Regions from separate parts of the Cupriavidus sp. UYPR2.512 genome, predicted to be linked through region 1. Evidence: riboswitches for the same ligand, from Rfam matches in the RefSeq annotation. Region 1 holds a riboswitch; the other holds the start of a gene.
What was found. Region 1 has a riboswitch for glycine ahead of A3A5_RS0131745 (D-amino acid dehydrogenase). Riboswitches for the same ligand answer to the same signal wherever they lie in the genome.
Positions count from the first base shown of each region.

Region 2: linked by a shared signal. The riboswitch ahead of gcvT (glycine cleavage system aminomethyltransferase GcvT) and the one ahead of A3A5_RS0131745 (D-amino acid dehydrogenase) in region 1 are both predicted to bind glycine.

Region 1 is NZ_KB903175.1:11,000-18,216, reverse strand. It holds gene A3A5_RS0131765 (cytosine permease) at 1-142, opposite strand, end outside; gene speB (agmatinase) at 234-1,208, opposite strand; gene A3A5_RS0131755 (LysR family transcriptional regulator) at 1,479-2,390, shown strand; gene A3A5_RS0131750 (DUF1484 family protein) at 3,172-3,357, opposite strand; gene A3A5_RS0131745 (D-amino acid dehydrogenase) at 3,752-5,065, opposite strand; glycine riboswitch at 5,077-5,195, opposite strand; glycine riboswitch at 5,196-5,295, opposite strand; gene A3A5_RS0131740 (TonB-dependent receptor) at 5,513-7,217, shown strand, end outside.
Region 2 is NZ_KB903142.1:6,543-13,759, forward strand. It holds gene A3A5_RS0123545 (hypothetical protein) at 1-168, shown strand, start outside; gene A3A5_RS0123550 (UvrD-helicase domain-containing protein) at 393-2,489, opposite strand; gene A3A5_RS0123555 (glycine zipper 2TM domain-containing protein) at 2,770-2,997, shown strand; glycine riboswitch at 3,070-3,157, shown strand; glycine riboswitch at 3,179-3,305, shown strand; gene gcvT (glycine cleavage system aminomethyltransferase GcvT) at 3,403-4,530, shown strand; gene gcvH (glycine cleavage system protein GcvH) at 4,631-5,011, shown strand; gene gcvP (aminomethyl-transferring glycine dehydrogenase) at 5,139-7,217, shown strand, end outside.

The sequences.
Region 1 (7,217 bases):
CCAGACTGCCATGCCTTTCCGATTCCGGGATGAAGTCAATCGAGCGCCGTTCAATGAGCCGGGAGGAAGTCGGGCCTGAGGTTAGATCCGGACCTGAGGGTGAGATTGCGGAGGATTCCGCGCCGAATTTCGAAGTGTCCATCTTTGTCTCCTGCGTAGAGGCTTACCTAGCTGTCGATCTCAGTCGACGGCTGGCAGTCTATTTCTTTCGGTGCTGATCAGATGTTCGGAGGTTAGCGCTGCTTTTGCTTGCTGATGTTGGCAGCTAGGACACATAGGATCTCGAACATCAACGTGGCAGCGACCAATGCCGTATTGCCAGTTGGGTCAAACGGCGGCGACACTTCAACCACATCACCTCCGATGAGATTCAGGCCCCGTAGTCCACGAATCATGTACTGGGCCTCGATCGTTGTCAGCCCACCGATTTCCGGCGTGCCAGTGCCGGGCGCGTATACGGGATCCAGTGCATCGACATCGAAGGTCACATACGTGCGGCTGTTTCCAACTACGCGCCCGGCTTCCTGGATCACGGCATCAACACCCATCGACCGAAATTCATCCATGTCGATGACTCGAATGCCCTGGCGTTCCCCCCAATCATTCTCACTGTCGTTGTATAACGCCCCACGAATACCGATTTGTATGGTCCGCTTCGGATCCAGCAATCCCTCCTCGATCGCCCGCCGAAAGGGGGTGCCATGTGTGTAAAGGTTATGGCCAAAATAACGATTCCACGTATCTGTATGCGCGTCAAAGTGAACCATACCTACGGGCCCATCCTTTGCAAGCGCCCGCAGGATCGGCAACGTCACCAGGTGATCTCCGCCCACCGATAGCGGCGCAATATTAGCCTTGCATACTGCGTCATAGAAGGCGGTGATGCAATTCATCGAATCGATCAAATCCACCGGATTGACAGGCGTATCCCCTAGGTCCGCGCAATTGCAGATCTCGAATGGTTTGATGCCGCTGCTTCGATTTACATTGCGCACCATCGTCGAGATATCACGCACCTGACGAGGGCCATGTCGCGCGCCCGGACGATTGGTGGTGCCACCATCCCACGGCACCCCGATTAACCCGATATCCACGTCTGGAATGTTCTCATCCATCAGCCCGATGTGTGGCAGCCGCATCAATGTGGCCAAACCTGCATAACGTGGCGTCACCGTGCCGGTGACCGGCGCAAACATATTTTCTTCCATGAGTAAGGTCCTCGCAGTTAGTACGACTGGAACCAGCGCTCCGATGCTGTGGTCCGGCCCTCAGCCAGAGGCGTCCATTTAGTCTTGCACGCGAGTGCCACATGTTGAATCAGAACTTCTCGAACTTTAGTTTTGGATTCCTCGAACCTTCCCAATCTGCCATTCATGGTCGGTGGCCATGCTAGGCTGTCCGTGGGATACGACGTAAGCTGTAGGAGCCACTAGTGCAAGCCCACGGACAGCGGATGGAGGGGTATTAGTATGATCAGAATGACCGACGTCGATCTACGGTTGTTGCGCATATTCAAAACGGTTGCTGACTTGAAAGGTCTCTCAGCAGCGGAATCTGCACTCAATATGAATTTGTCCACGATAAGCTCCCACATGACGGATCTCGAAAAGCGACTGGGCCTAAGGCTATGCGAGCGCGGTCGGCGGGGCTTCCATCTGACCGAAGAGGGCCATTCTGTTTATCAGGCGGCCGAGAGCTTGCTGAACTCGGTGGAAGAATTCCGGGCGGAAATCGGCGCCATACGTCATGAGATCAGCGGCGAGTTGGCAATCGGCGTTGTAGATAACACCATCACCGACGTGCAGGCTCAAATTACGGATGCGATCCGCGCCGTCAAGCAAAAAGGCGGTGATCTCTTTTTGAAAATGGAGATCAAATCCCCAGACGAGATCGAGGCCGCGGTGCTTGAGCGGAAAATACATGTTGGCATCGGACCCTTCCGTATTATGAATCCCGGTTTGACGTACCTGCCACTCTACACAGAGAATCTACGTCTTTACTGCAGCCATCGTCACCCTCTTTTCAAATCGGCTCCGAGTGACATCAACACAGAGGATTTGCAGAAGCTGGATTACGTTGCGCGGGGTTATATGCGCGAATCCAGGGAGCTGAGCGACGCTAGCAACTTTAAAGTAGCGGCCACCGTCTATCACATGGAAGCCGTCGCGACACTCGTTTTGTCAGGCAACTTTATCGGCTTCCTTCCGGAGCATTATGCCTTGCAGTGGGTCAAGCAAGACCTGATGCGAGCGATAAATCCCGCGTTTCTAAGCCACAGCGCCGAATTCTCTCTTGCGTTGCTAAAAGGTCGTGAACAGACGATGGCTGTGCGAGTATTTGTAGATGCGTTGCAATCTTCTTTACAGCTCAATCGACGTATGTCAACGTAGCTCCTGCATTTGTGACCCCGAGTTCGACGGTTTCGCGCGCAAACTGTTGATGCCGAAAGCAGCGATTTTTCTCATGGCGACGTTTGGGAGGGGAGACCATTGTGCATCGGGGCATTTCCGAATGCGGCTGCTAGCCGAAGTCCGGCGGTCGCGAGAGGCGACATCTTACGCACAGTTTCAACGGCGGATGCCGTGACGCGACGCCGCTTTTCGGCGAACGAACGACTCCTGGCTGAGTGAAGTTGCCATTTGAATGTCTCGCAGACGTATGGGCCGAAAGTCGCTTCATGGCCGACAGCGGCCCTACCCGCCGCATGACCCCTGCCTGCGCCTGCACGCCAGTCCACTCAGTTCCGGTTTTCCAGTCAGCAAAAGCGCGCCTGCTCCGGTTAACTCCGGTTTCCTACAGCTGGTCAGCTTCGACCGCTCATGGCCAACAGTGGCCCTACCCGGCGTGGGAATCCCCGCGCAGAACACCAGTCCGGATGATTCCGGATTTCCAGTCCAGCAAACTGGTCTGTAGTCCGGCTATTGATTGCGGAAGGGTCTTCGGTCCGATTACCACACGCTGGCCGGCACTCAACTGGCCGGGGCGGTGATTGGACTGCGCGGAGGACTGGGCTCTCGGCTGGGCTCAGTCTGGTATGACGTGTTTTGTCGGTATGCCGCCCGCGGCGTTCCATACGGCCGCGTTGGCGGCTGGGTTGCAGGTGGTGTATCAGTTCTGATTCCCGCAGGACGAGGTGTGACAGTGCAGAGTCACCGTCACACCCGCGAGCTGCTATTGCAGCCGCTGTCGTTCAGTCATCAGCCCATCAAGCTGCGTCTTCACCATGCCAAGCAGGCAAAGCGCGCTGAAGCAGCCCTCCGAGCGTTCGCTTTCGTGATCCAGGAGTACGAGAACACCGTCAATTCCTGCGCGAACCTGCTGCAGACATTCGTTGGTCATTTCATCGATCGTTGTCATTGATTCCCCACTAGTGAATGCGCGCCACTCATTTCCACATGAGGGCGGCGGGCCAGACAGCGAGGGTGGAAAGACCGGTCTAAGGTGGGGAACCGGCCAGCCTTGCGGCTGCCTCGCCCGGCCCGCCAGGGAACCAGCTTGGTTCGTGCGAGCACACAGGCGTTGCACGTTACAAGCGCAACGCCTGTCCACCTTAAACATCCGGGCTTTCCACACCCGATCATCGGTGATCCGATGACGCCACCAGTATTTCCTGTCGGTACCGGGGAATCGATGAGAGACGTCGCATTTCCAGGCGCGGGCGAAGTTTGAATCCATGCAGCTGATTCAGAAATCGCTGACTCTTGAAAATGCGCGTGCGGCTTACTTACCTGAGCCCTTTACCCCCGCAACATCAGGCCTGGCCCAGTGCCAGGGCAGCGCCCGGTACCGCAGCCGGCGCGGTTCCCAGCGCCTTGTCAACGACCCCCGCCACCAAATCCGCCGTCACCGCCGACAAAGTCCACCCCAAGTGCCCATGCCCGGTGTTGTAGAAGATGCATGCCGCACGCCCGCGCCCCACGCGCGGCAGCATGTCCGGCATCATCGGCCGCAAGCCCGCCCAAGGCACCACGCTGCGCGTGCTGACGCCAGGGAAGCACTGCTGCACCCATTCCACCAGCGGGCGGATGCGGTCGGCGCGGATATCGCGGTTGTAGCCGTTGAACTCGGCGGTGCCGGCCACGCGGAAGCGGTCGTCGCCCAGGCGGCTGGTGACCAGCTTGGTTTCGTCGTCGAGCAGGCTTACCACCGGTGCCGCGGCGCGGCTGGCTTCGTCGGTCAGGTTGACCGTGATCGAATAGCCCTTGACCGGATAGATGTTGACCCGGTCGCCCAGCCCCGCGGCCAGCGCGCGGCTGGCGGTGCCGGCGCAGATCACGGCGCCGTCGAAGCTGGAGGTGGCCGTGTCGGCGCCGTCCTGCACCGTCACGGTGGCGCGCCTGCCGTCGGTCTTCACCGCCCGCACGTCCTGGCCGTACAGGCAGCGCACGCCCAGTCGATCGATGGCTGCCGCCAGGCCGTTGGTGAACTTGTGGATGTCGCCGGTGGAATCGCTCTCGGTGAAGTAGCCGCCGTAGTACGACCCGGCCAGCGTCGGCTCGATCGCGCGCATCTCCCCGGGCGTCACGGCGCGCCGCTCCAGTCCGCCCTGCGCCAGCAGCGCCGATACCCGGCCGGCATGCTCGAAGCCGGCCTTGTCGCGGTAGATATGGAGAATGCCTTCCTTCTTCAGGTCGAAATCAATGCCTTCCTGCGCCGCCCAGGCGAACAGGTGCTCACGCGCCGCGATGGCCAGGCGCGCGGTCTCGATGGTGTTGCGGCGGTAGTGGGGGATCGCTGCGATGAACTCGGCGAACCAGGACAGCTTGTGCCAGTTCGGCCGGGGATTGACCAGCAGCGGGGCGTCGTTGCGCAGCATCCACTTCATGCCCTTGACGATGGTCGACCAATGCGTCCAGACCTCGGCGTTGGAGGCCGACAACTGGCCGCCGTTGGCGAACGAGGTCTCCATGGCGGCATAGCGGTGCCGTTCGAACAGCGTGACGGAGAATCCGCGCCGGGCCAGCGCGTAGGCAGTGGTGACACCCGTGATGCCACCGCCGATGACAGCGATTGATTTCATGATCTGCAGGTTCCAGGAACGTCGATGGTGGGAGCCCGGACGCAATATGCGTGGCGGACGCCCCCTCTGTTCTGGACCTGAGAGATTCACGACACCCGGCCGCGAGGGCGGGGCGCGCTTGCTCCTTCGGTATGCCGGCGGACGATAGTGTCCGGCATTCTTCAGAGTGCACTGACTGGTGATGCCGGTCCTTTTGCCTGAGAGTTTCCGGGGCGGTTGCTCCTTCGGCGCTGTCCGCGGCGGGCGCCGCGCGCAGTCTCTCCCTGCATCACGCTGGCTTGAGGCCAGTCGTGGCAATTTAGAGACTAGGCCCTGTATTGGATATACGGGTTAACGCGGATATGGGCGAATATGGCCCGGCAGCCCGCGTCGCTATGTCGCATCGGCCTGCATCCCCATGCCCCATAAAATGTCAGCGCTCGCTCTCGGGGAGAGGCGCCGTATGCTGCGCTCAGGTGGGGCGAGCCAAAAAGACGACAAGAAGGTTTCCCGGTGAAGAAAAATCGCATTGCGCTGGCCGTTTCGGCGGTGCTGATGGGCCCCGCTGTTGCCGCCGCGCAGGCGGTGGACGCGCCCGCGCCGCTGCGGGAGGTGGTGGTCTCGGCCAAGTCAGAGCGCGGCGAGACGCCGGCCATACCGCCCAACGCGCCCTCGCCAGCCTACGGCATCAGCAGCCGCCGCATGGCCGACTTCAATGTGGTGAACACGGAAGACGCCCTCAAATACGCGCCCAACCTCGCCGTACGCAAGCGCTTCATCGGCGATATGAACTCGATCATCTCGGTGCGCAGCACCAGTTCGCGCCAGTCGGCGCGGGGGCTGGTCTATGCCGACGGCCTGCTGCTGTCCAACCTGCTGGGTTCGGACTTCAGCTTCCCGCCGCGCTGGTCGCTGGTCAACAGCGCCGAGATCGAGCGCATGGATGTGCTGTACGGCCCGTATTCGGCGCTGTATCCCGGCAACTCGCTGGGCGCGACGGTGCTGATCACCACGCGCACGCCGCAGAAGTTCGAGGGCGATGCCAGTGTGCAGCTGTTCACGCAGCGCTTCGGGCTGTACGGCACGCACGACAACTTCAACGGGGTCCACGCCAACGCCTATGTGGGCGACCGCGTCGGGCCGTTCTCGTGGCTGGTCAGCGTGGACCGGCAGGACAGCAAGAGCCAGCCGCTGAGCTTCTATACCGCGGCGCGCTCCACCCGGCCCGCGGGCGCGGCGGACACGCCGGTCTCCGGCGCCTACTTCGACCAGGACCAGACCGGCCGCGACCGCGTGGTGATGGGCGTGAACAGCGAGGGCGTCACGCACACGGTGCAGGACCAGCTCAAGCTCAAGCTTGGCTACGACATCACCAATACGCTGCAGGCCCAGTTCACCGCCGCCTACTGGCAGCAGGACCGCTCCAGCGCCACCGGCAGTTACCTGCGCGATGCCGGCGGCAATGTGGTGTCGGGCGGTCCGGTCAATATCGGCGGCTACCAGTATGTGATTCCCGCCAACGCCTTTGCGCCCGGCAATGGCGAGGACGCGCGCTGGCTCTACGGGCTGTCGCTGCGCACGCGCAACGAGACCGGCTGGAATTTCTCGGGCGTGGCGTCGCTGTTCGATGTCAGCAAGGACATCAGCCGCAGCGCCAACACCGTCGGCAGCGGGCCGGGCACGGTGACCTATGGCGACGGCACCGGTTGGCGCACGCTCGACCTGAAGGCCGACTACCGCCCGCAGCAGCTGCAGGGCGGGCACTGGGTCACGTTCGGCTACCACTATGACAACTATCGGCTGAGCAACACTTCCTACAACACCTCGGACTGGCAGGCGGCCACCATCACCGCCTTCAACAACGCCTTTGCCGGCAAGACCGAGACCCAGGCGCTCTATGCGCAGGACGCCTGGTACTTCGCCGAGGACTGGAAGCTGATCCCCGGCGTGCGCTACGAACACTGGCGCGCCTATGACGGCAGCCGCAGCCAGCCCGGCGTGGATATCGGCTACCCGGTGCGCAGCGAATCCAACTGGTCGCCCAAACTGGCGCTGGAGAAGGCATTCGGGCAGGACTGGCTGGGCCGCTTGTCGCTGGGCCAGGCCTATCGCTACCCCACTGTCAGCGAGCTGTTCCAGGGCCGCATCACCGGGACCGCGCTGACTAACAACGATCCCAACCTGCGGCCCGAGCGATCGTTCTCGAAGGACCTGACCT
Region 2 (7,217 bases), on a different contig from region 1:
GCACTGGAGCAGGACCGCCGCGCGCTGCGCGAACGCTGGCTGGCGCTGGACGACAGCCTCGACGCAGCACAACGGCGGCGCCTGCGCGCCTCGCCCGAAGCCGCGCGCTGGCTGGGCCTGCCGCCCGCGGGCGCGCTGATGCCGCCGCCGGGCGGACCGCAGCGGTAGGTTCGCAGCCGCCGCAAAAAAACGCCCTCGCACGCTTCACGCGCCGGGGGCCGAATAACAGGGAAGTTCCGAACGAGACGTCCGGCGCAGCAGGCAGACAGGGCGGGCCTGCCGCGGCGCCACCCGCGCAAACGGCGCGAGCAGCACAGCCGCCATACTAGGCACGTCCGCATCCGGCGTCTTGTCAGCCTGGTAGGCCTTTGTATCGGGACTGTAGCGCCGGTTCAGCCCGGGGCTGTCTTGGCGCCGGTTCCCAGCAGCGCCTTGAGCGCGCCGAGCCGGTCCTTGGGGCTCATCGCCGGGGTTTCATCCACCGGCGCAGGCGCTTCCTCCAGCTTCATCTCGCCGATAAAGCGCGAAGGCTGGCACGAGTAGGTCTCGCGCGCGCGCTTGCGCTTCTTGCACCAGCTGACATGCAGGCTGCGCTGGGCGCGGGTGATGCCGACATACATCAGCCGCCGCTCTTCCTCGATCTTTTCGTCGCTCATGTCCTCGTCTTCGCGGCAGTGCGGCAAGATGCCTTCTTCCACGCCGACCAGGAACACGTGCGGATACTCCAGCCCCTTGGACGCATGCAGTGTGGACAGCCGCACCGCGTCGGGATCTTCCTCGCGGCCTTCCAGCATGCTCATCAGCGCCACGGTCTGGGTCAGCTCGAGCAGGTTCTTGCCTTCGCTGCCGAAGCCGTCGGCATTGTCGAAGCCGGTGGCTTCCTCGCCCTCGGCGCCTTCGGGCTTGGTGCCCTTGCGCTTGAGCCAGTCCAGGAATTCCAGCGTATTGGTCCAGCGCGACTGCGCCTGCCGTTCGTCGAAGCTGTCATACAGGTAGGCCTCGTAGTGGATGCCTTGCATCAGGTCGTCCAGCACCACGGTGGCCGGATCCCTGGCCGCACGGTCGGCCAGCCGCACCATCGATTCGCAGAACACGCGCAACGGCTCCAGCTGGCGCGGCTGCAGCTTGCCTTCGATGCCGCCCATCATCGCGGCCTCGAACAGCGACACCTTGGCCTGGCCAGCAAAGGTGCCCAGTGCTTCCAGCGTGGTGTTGCCCACGCCGCGGCGCGGCGTGGTGATGGCGCGGATAAAGGCGGGATCGTCGTCGGGGTTGGCAATCAGGCGCAGGTAGGCGCAGATGTCCTTGATCTCGGCCTTGTCAAAGAAGCTCTGGCCGCCCGACAGCACATAGGGAATCCGTTCGCGCCGCAGGATCTGCTCAAACAGCCGCGCCTGGTGGTTGCCGCGATACAGGATGGCGTAGTCGCGGAACTGCGCGCGGCGCTCGAACTTGTGCGCGGACAGGCGGAACACCACCGACTCGGCCTCGTGCTCCTCGTCGTTCATCGGGTGGATGGCGATGGGGTCGCCCATGCCGTGCTCGCTCCACAGTTTCTTGTCGAACAGCTTGGGGTTGTTGGCGATGACCGCGTTGGCCGCTTCCAGGATGCGCACCGTGGAGCGGTAGTTCTGCTCCAGCTTGATCACCTTCAGGTCCGGGAAATCGGTCTGCAGCCCGCGCAGGTTGTCCAGCGTGGCGCCGCGCCAGCCATAGATGGCCTGGTCGTCGTCGCCGACCGCGGTAAAGGCCGGCGCGCGCAGGTGCGAGCCGCCCGCCAGCAGCTTGAGCAACTGGTACTGGCAGGCGTTGGTGTCCTGGTATTCGTCGACCAGGAAGTAGCGCAGGCGGTTCTGCCACTTGAGTTGCACGGTTTCATTGCGCGCGAACAGCTCGGCGGGCAGGCGGATCAGGTCGTCGAAATCCACCGCCTGGTAGGCGTGCAGCGTGGCCACGTAGTTGCGGTAGACCAGCGCGGCCTGGTGCTCGTCGGCATTGGCGGCCTGCGCGATCGCTGCCTCCGGATCGACCATGCCGTTCTTCCACAGCGAGATCGTGCCCTGCACGCCGCGGATCAGCTTCTTGTCGGTGGTGCCCAGCTGCTCCTGGATCAGGCCGAAGCAGTCGTCCGAATCCATGATCGAAAACTGCGGCTTCAGGCCGACGTGTTCGGCCTCCATGCGCAGGATCTGCACCCCGAGCGAGTGGAAGGTACAGACCGTCAGCTGCTTGAGCGGGATGCGCTTGCCCTCGCGCGTTGTCTTGCCCTCCATCAGCTTGCCGATGCGCTCCTGCATCTCCTTGGCGGCCTTGTTGGTAAAGGTGACGGCGGCGATATGGCGCGGCTCGAAACCCTTGTCCTCGATCAGATGCGCAATCTTCTGCGTGATCACCCGGGTCTTGCCGGAGCCCGCCCCGGCCAGCACCAGGCAAGGGCCGTCCAGGTAGCGGACGGCTTCGGATTGGGCGGGGTTCAGGCCATGGGTCATGCGAGGGATGCGGTTGGAGGCAGCGAAATCAGCAGGAACAGCGGAAGGCCAGGCGGGACACGCCAGCACCCCAAAACGGGCGCGGCGGCAAAGCTGGCGATGTTAACACGCTGGCCGCGGCAGGTCAGTCAGCGCAAACCGCGTTGACGGGGCCGGTTGTGTCACCGGCGTAACACTTCGTAAAGGCCGGAGCCAATCGCGCAAGCCAACGCTCTAACTGATATGTCCCCGGCCTGCGCGGCGGGCTTGACATGCTTAAATCATCACATCGGAGCCAATAATGAAAACCCTGCAGACTTTGACCAAGGTGACCCTGATCGGTGTGACCGTCGCGGCCTTTGCCGGTTGCTCGGACATGACCCCGAAGCAACGTAACACCGCCATTGGCGCAGGCGCGGGTGCCGTGGGCGGCGCCATCCTCACCGAAGGCAGTGCGCTGGGTACGCTGGGTGGCGCGGCCGTGGGCGGCGTGATCGGTAACGTTGTCACTGACGACAAGAAGAAGTAAGCCAGGCCGCCGCAGGTACGGCAGGCTCCTCCTGGCTGGTTTGACAAAGGCCGGGGCCTCCCGTACATTGCGCGCATCCGACCGGGAGAGCGCGCATCGCCTGCGCCGCCGAAGGGGTATCACCCGAAAACTCTCAGGCACCACGGACCGATCGGATCGGCATGCAATATGCACACGATGCATGCCGCACTCTGGAGAGCGGCACCCGCCATTCGTGGCGAGCGTGCCCACCGAAGGGGCGCACGAGGACGGGGTCCGATCAGGATCCGCCTTGTAATCTCTCAGGTATCGAGGACAGAGGGGTCATCCGCCGCAGCGGATTGCTACGCCACATTCAGGCGCGGCGAGCGTTGCGGCGGATGGCCCTTTTTTGTTTTCGCCAACCGAGACTGCCCCGAGGATTCCATGACGCTCCAGGCCACGCCCCTCAACGCCATCCACCGCGCCCTCGGCGCCCGCATGGTTGATTTCGGCGGCTGGGACATGCCGGTCAATTACGGCTCCCAGATCGAAGAACACAATGCTGTGCGCACCGACGCCGGCATGTTCGACGTGTCGCACATGTGCGTGGTCGACCTCACCGGCGCCAATACCCGCAGCTTCCTGCGCGGCCTGCTGGCCAACAATGTCGACAAGCTGCAGACCCCGGGCAAGGCGCTCTACGCCTGCATGCTCGATGAGAAAGGCGGCGTGATCGACGACCTGATCGTCTACTTTTTTGCCGAGGACCGCTTCCGCCTGGTGGTCAATGCCAGCACCGCGCTGGGCGACATCGAATGGATCCGCGCGCGCAATGCCGCCACCGGCAGTGATGTGACCATCACGCCGCGCCGTGAAGATGTTGCGCCTGCTGGCGTGCAGCCTCTGGCCATCGTCGCCGTGCAGGGGCCCAACGCCCGCGCCAGGGTGTGGAGTACCTTCCCCTCGACCCAGCCTTCGGACACGCTCAAGCCCTTCAACGCCGCCGTGGTCCAGGACCCGGCCATCGGCGAGATCATGGTGGCCCGCACCGGCTACACCGGCGAAGACGGCTTCGAACTGGTGGTGCCGGCCGAGAACGTTGCCGCTGTCTGGGAAAAGCTGCATGCCGCCGGCGTGCGCCCGGCGGGCCTGGGCGCGCGCGACACCCTGCGCCTGGAAGCCGGCATGAACCTGTACGGCCAGGACATGGATATCAACACCTCGCCGCTGGATGCGGGCCTGGCCTGGACGGTGGACCTGCAAAGCGAGCGCGACTTCACCGGCAAGGCGGCGCTGGCCGCGGCCGGTTCGCGCCAGCAATTCCTCGGCCTGATCCTGCGCGACAAGGGCGGCGTCCTGCGCGCCCACCAGAAGGTGATCACCGCGGCCGGTGACGGTGAAATCACCAGCGGCACCTTCAGCCCGTCGCTGTCCCAGTCCATCGCCTTTGCCCGCCTGCCGAAGGGTGTCGCCGTGGGCGATACCGTGCAGGTGGAGATCCGCGACCGCAAACTCAACGCGACTGTGGTTAAACTGCCGTTTGTGCGTAATGGCAAGGCACTCGTGAGCTGAGGCTCATACCAACGGTCGCCCTCGCCTGCCGGCGCTTTTCGCTACTTGCGCCGGGCAGGCATCACCCAACAAGAAACAGATCTGTATCCGGAGAACCTTCATGAATTTCCCCGCTGACCTCAAATACACCGAGTCGCATGAGTGGGTACGCGTCGAAGCCGACGGCACGCTCACCATCGGCATCACCGACCACGCGCAGGATGCGCTGGGCGACATCGTCTTCCTGGAACTGCCCGAAGTGGGCAAGTCGGTCGGTGCCGGCGACGCGCTGGCGGTAGTGGAATCGGTGAAGGCCGCTTCCGACATCTACGCCCCGGTGGCCGGCGAAGTGATCGCGGTCAACGAGGCCGCCACGGCCGCCCCGGAGAGCGTCAACGCCGACGCCTTCGACGCGTGGCTGTTCAAGCTCAAGCCGGCCAACGGCGACGACGTCAACGGCCTGATGTCGGCCGACGCCTACAAGGCCAGCGTCGGCGCCTGACGCCGGCGGCGCCGGTCCCTGCCGCTTGGCGGCGGACCGGCCACTGCAGACAGACGCGCGCCGTCCCGGCTGACCACCGGCCGGCGCGCACCCCACGAGGTTCTTGCCAAGGAACGCCCCGCTTCCCATGAACGCCGCCCAAGTGAACCGGCCCACGCTGGCCGAACTGGAGGCGCGCGACGCCTTCGCCGCCCGCCATATCGGCCCCGATACCCCCGAACAGCAGCACATGCTGAAGGTGCTGGGCTATGACAGCCGCGCCGCGCTGATCGACGCCGTCATCCCCGCCGCCATCCGCCGCCGTGACGGCATGCCGATGGGCGAGTTCACCGAGCCGCTGAGCGAGGAAGCCGCGCTGGCAAAGCTGCGCGGCCTGGCAGGCAAGAACCGCGTGCTGAAGAGCTTTATCGGCCAGGGCTACTACAACACCGTCACGCCCGGCGTCATCCTGCGCAATATCTTCGAGAACCCGGCCTGGTACACCGCCTACACGCCTTACCAGCCGGAAATCTCGCAGGGCCGCCTGGAAGCGATGCTGAACTTCCAGCAGATGGTCACCGACCTGACCGGGCTGGATATCGCCAATGCGTCGATGCTGGATGAAGGCACTGCCGCGGCCGAAGCCATGACGCTGCTGCAGCGCGTGAACAAGCACGACTCGAACACCTTCTATGTGGCCGACGACGTGCTGCCGCAGACGCTGGAAGTGGTACGCACGCGCGCGCTGCCGATGGGCATCGAGGTCAAGGTCGGCCCCGCCGCCGATGCCGCCGCGGCCAACGCCTTCGGCGTGCTGCTGCAGTACCCGGGCGTGAACGGCGACGTCAACGACTACCGCGCCATCGCCGCCGCCGTGCACGCCGCCGGCGGCCTGGTGGTGGCTGCCGCCGACCTGCTGGCGCTGACCCTGATTGCCGCACCCGGCGAATGGGGTGCCGACGTGGCCGTGGGCAATTCGCAGCGCTTCGGCGTGCCGCTGGGCTTCGGCGGCCCGCACGCCGGCTATATGGCGGTGAAGGACGCATTCAAGCGCTCGATGCCGGGCCGCCTGGTGGGCGTGACCATCGATGCGCAGGGCAACAAGGCCTATCGCCTGGCCCTGCAGACGCGCGAGCAGCATATCCGCCGCGAGAAGGCCACCTCGAACATCTGTACCGCGCAGGTGCTGCTGGCGGTGATGGCGTCGATGTATGCCGTCTACCACGGCCCTCAGGGCCTGAAGCGCATCGCGCAGCGCGTGCACCGCCTGACCGCGACGCTGGCCGCCGGCCTGCAGGCGCTGGGCTTCGCGCGCACCAACGCCAGCTTCTTCGACACGCTGACGCTGGAGACCGGCTTCAACACCGATGCCATCCACGCTGCCGCCACCGCGCGCGGCATCAACCTGCGCCATATCAGCGCCACGCGCGTCGGCATCTCGCTGGACGAGACCGCCAGCCGCGCCGACGTGGTCGCGCTGTGGGAAGTCTTCACGCAAGGCAAGCCGCTGCCCGCCGAACTGGACTTCGACAAGCTCGAGGCCGCCGCGCAGGACGCCTTCCCGGCGGCGCTGGCACGCGCCAGCGAATACCTGACCCACCCGGTCTTCAACACGCACCACGCCGAGCACGAAATGCTGCGCTACCTGCGCATGCTGGCCGACAAGGACCTGGCGCTGGACCGCACCATGATCCCGCTGGGCTCGTGCACGATGAAGCTGAACGCCACCAGCGAGATGATCCCGGTGACCTGGCCCGAGTTCAGCCAGATCCACCCGTTCGCGCCGCTGGACCAGACCGTGGGCTACCGCGAGATGATCGATCAGCTCGAGGCCATGCTGTGCGCCGCCACCGGCTACGCCGCGGTCAGCCTGCAGCCCAACGCCGGCTCGCAGGGCGAGTACGCGGGCCTGCTGATCATCCACGCCTACCACGCCAGCCGCGGCGAGAGCCATCGCGACATCTGCCTGATCCCGTCGTCGGCGCACGGCACCAACCCGGCGTCGGCGCAGATGGCCGGCATGAAGGTGGTGGTGGTGGCCTGCGACGAGAACGGCAACGTCGACCTGCATGATCTGGCGAAGAAGGCCGGGCAGCACAGCCAGAACCTGGCGGCGATCATGATCACCTACCCGTCCACGCACGGCGTGTTCGAGCAGGGCGTGCAGCAGATCTGCGAGATCGTGCACCAGCACGGCGGCCAGGTGTATGTCGACGGCGCCAACATG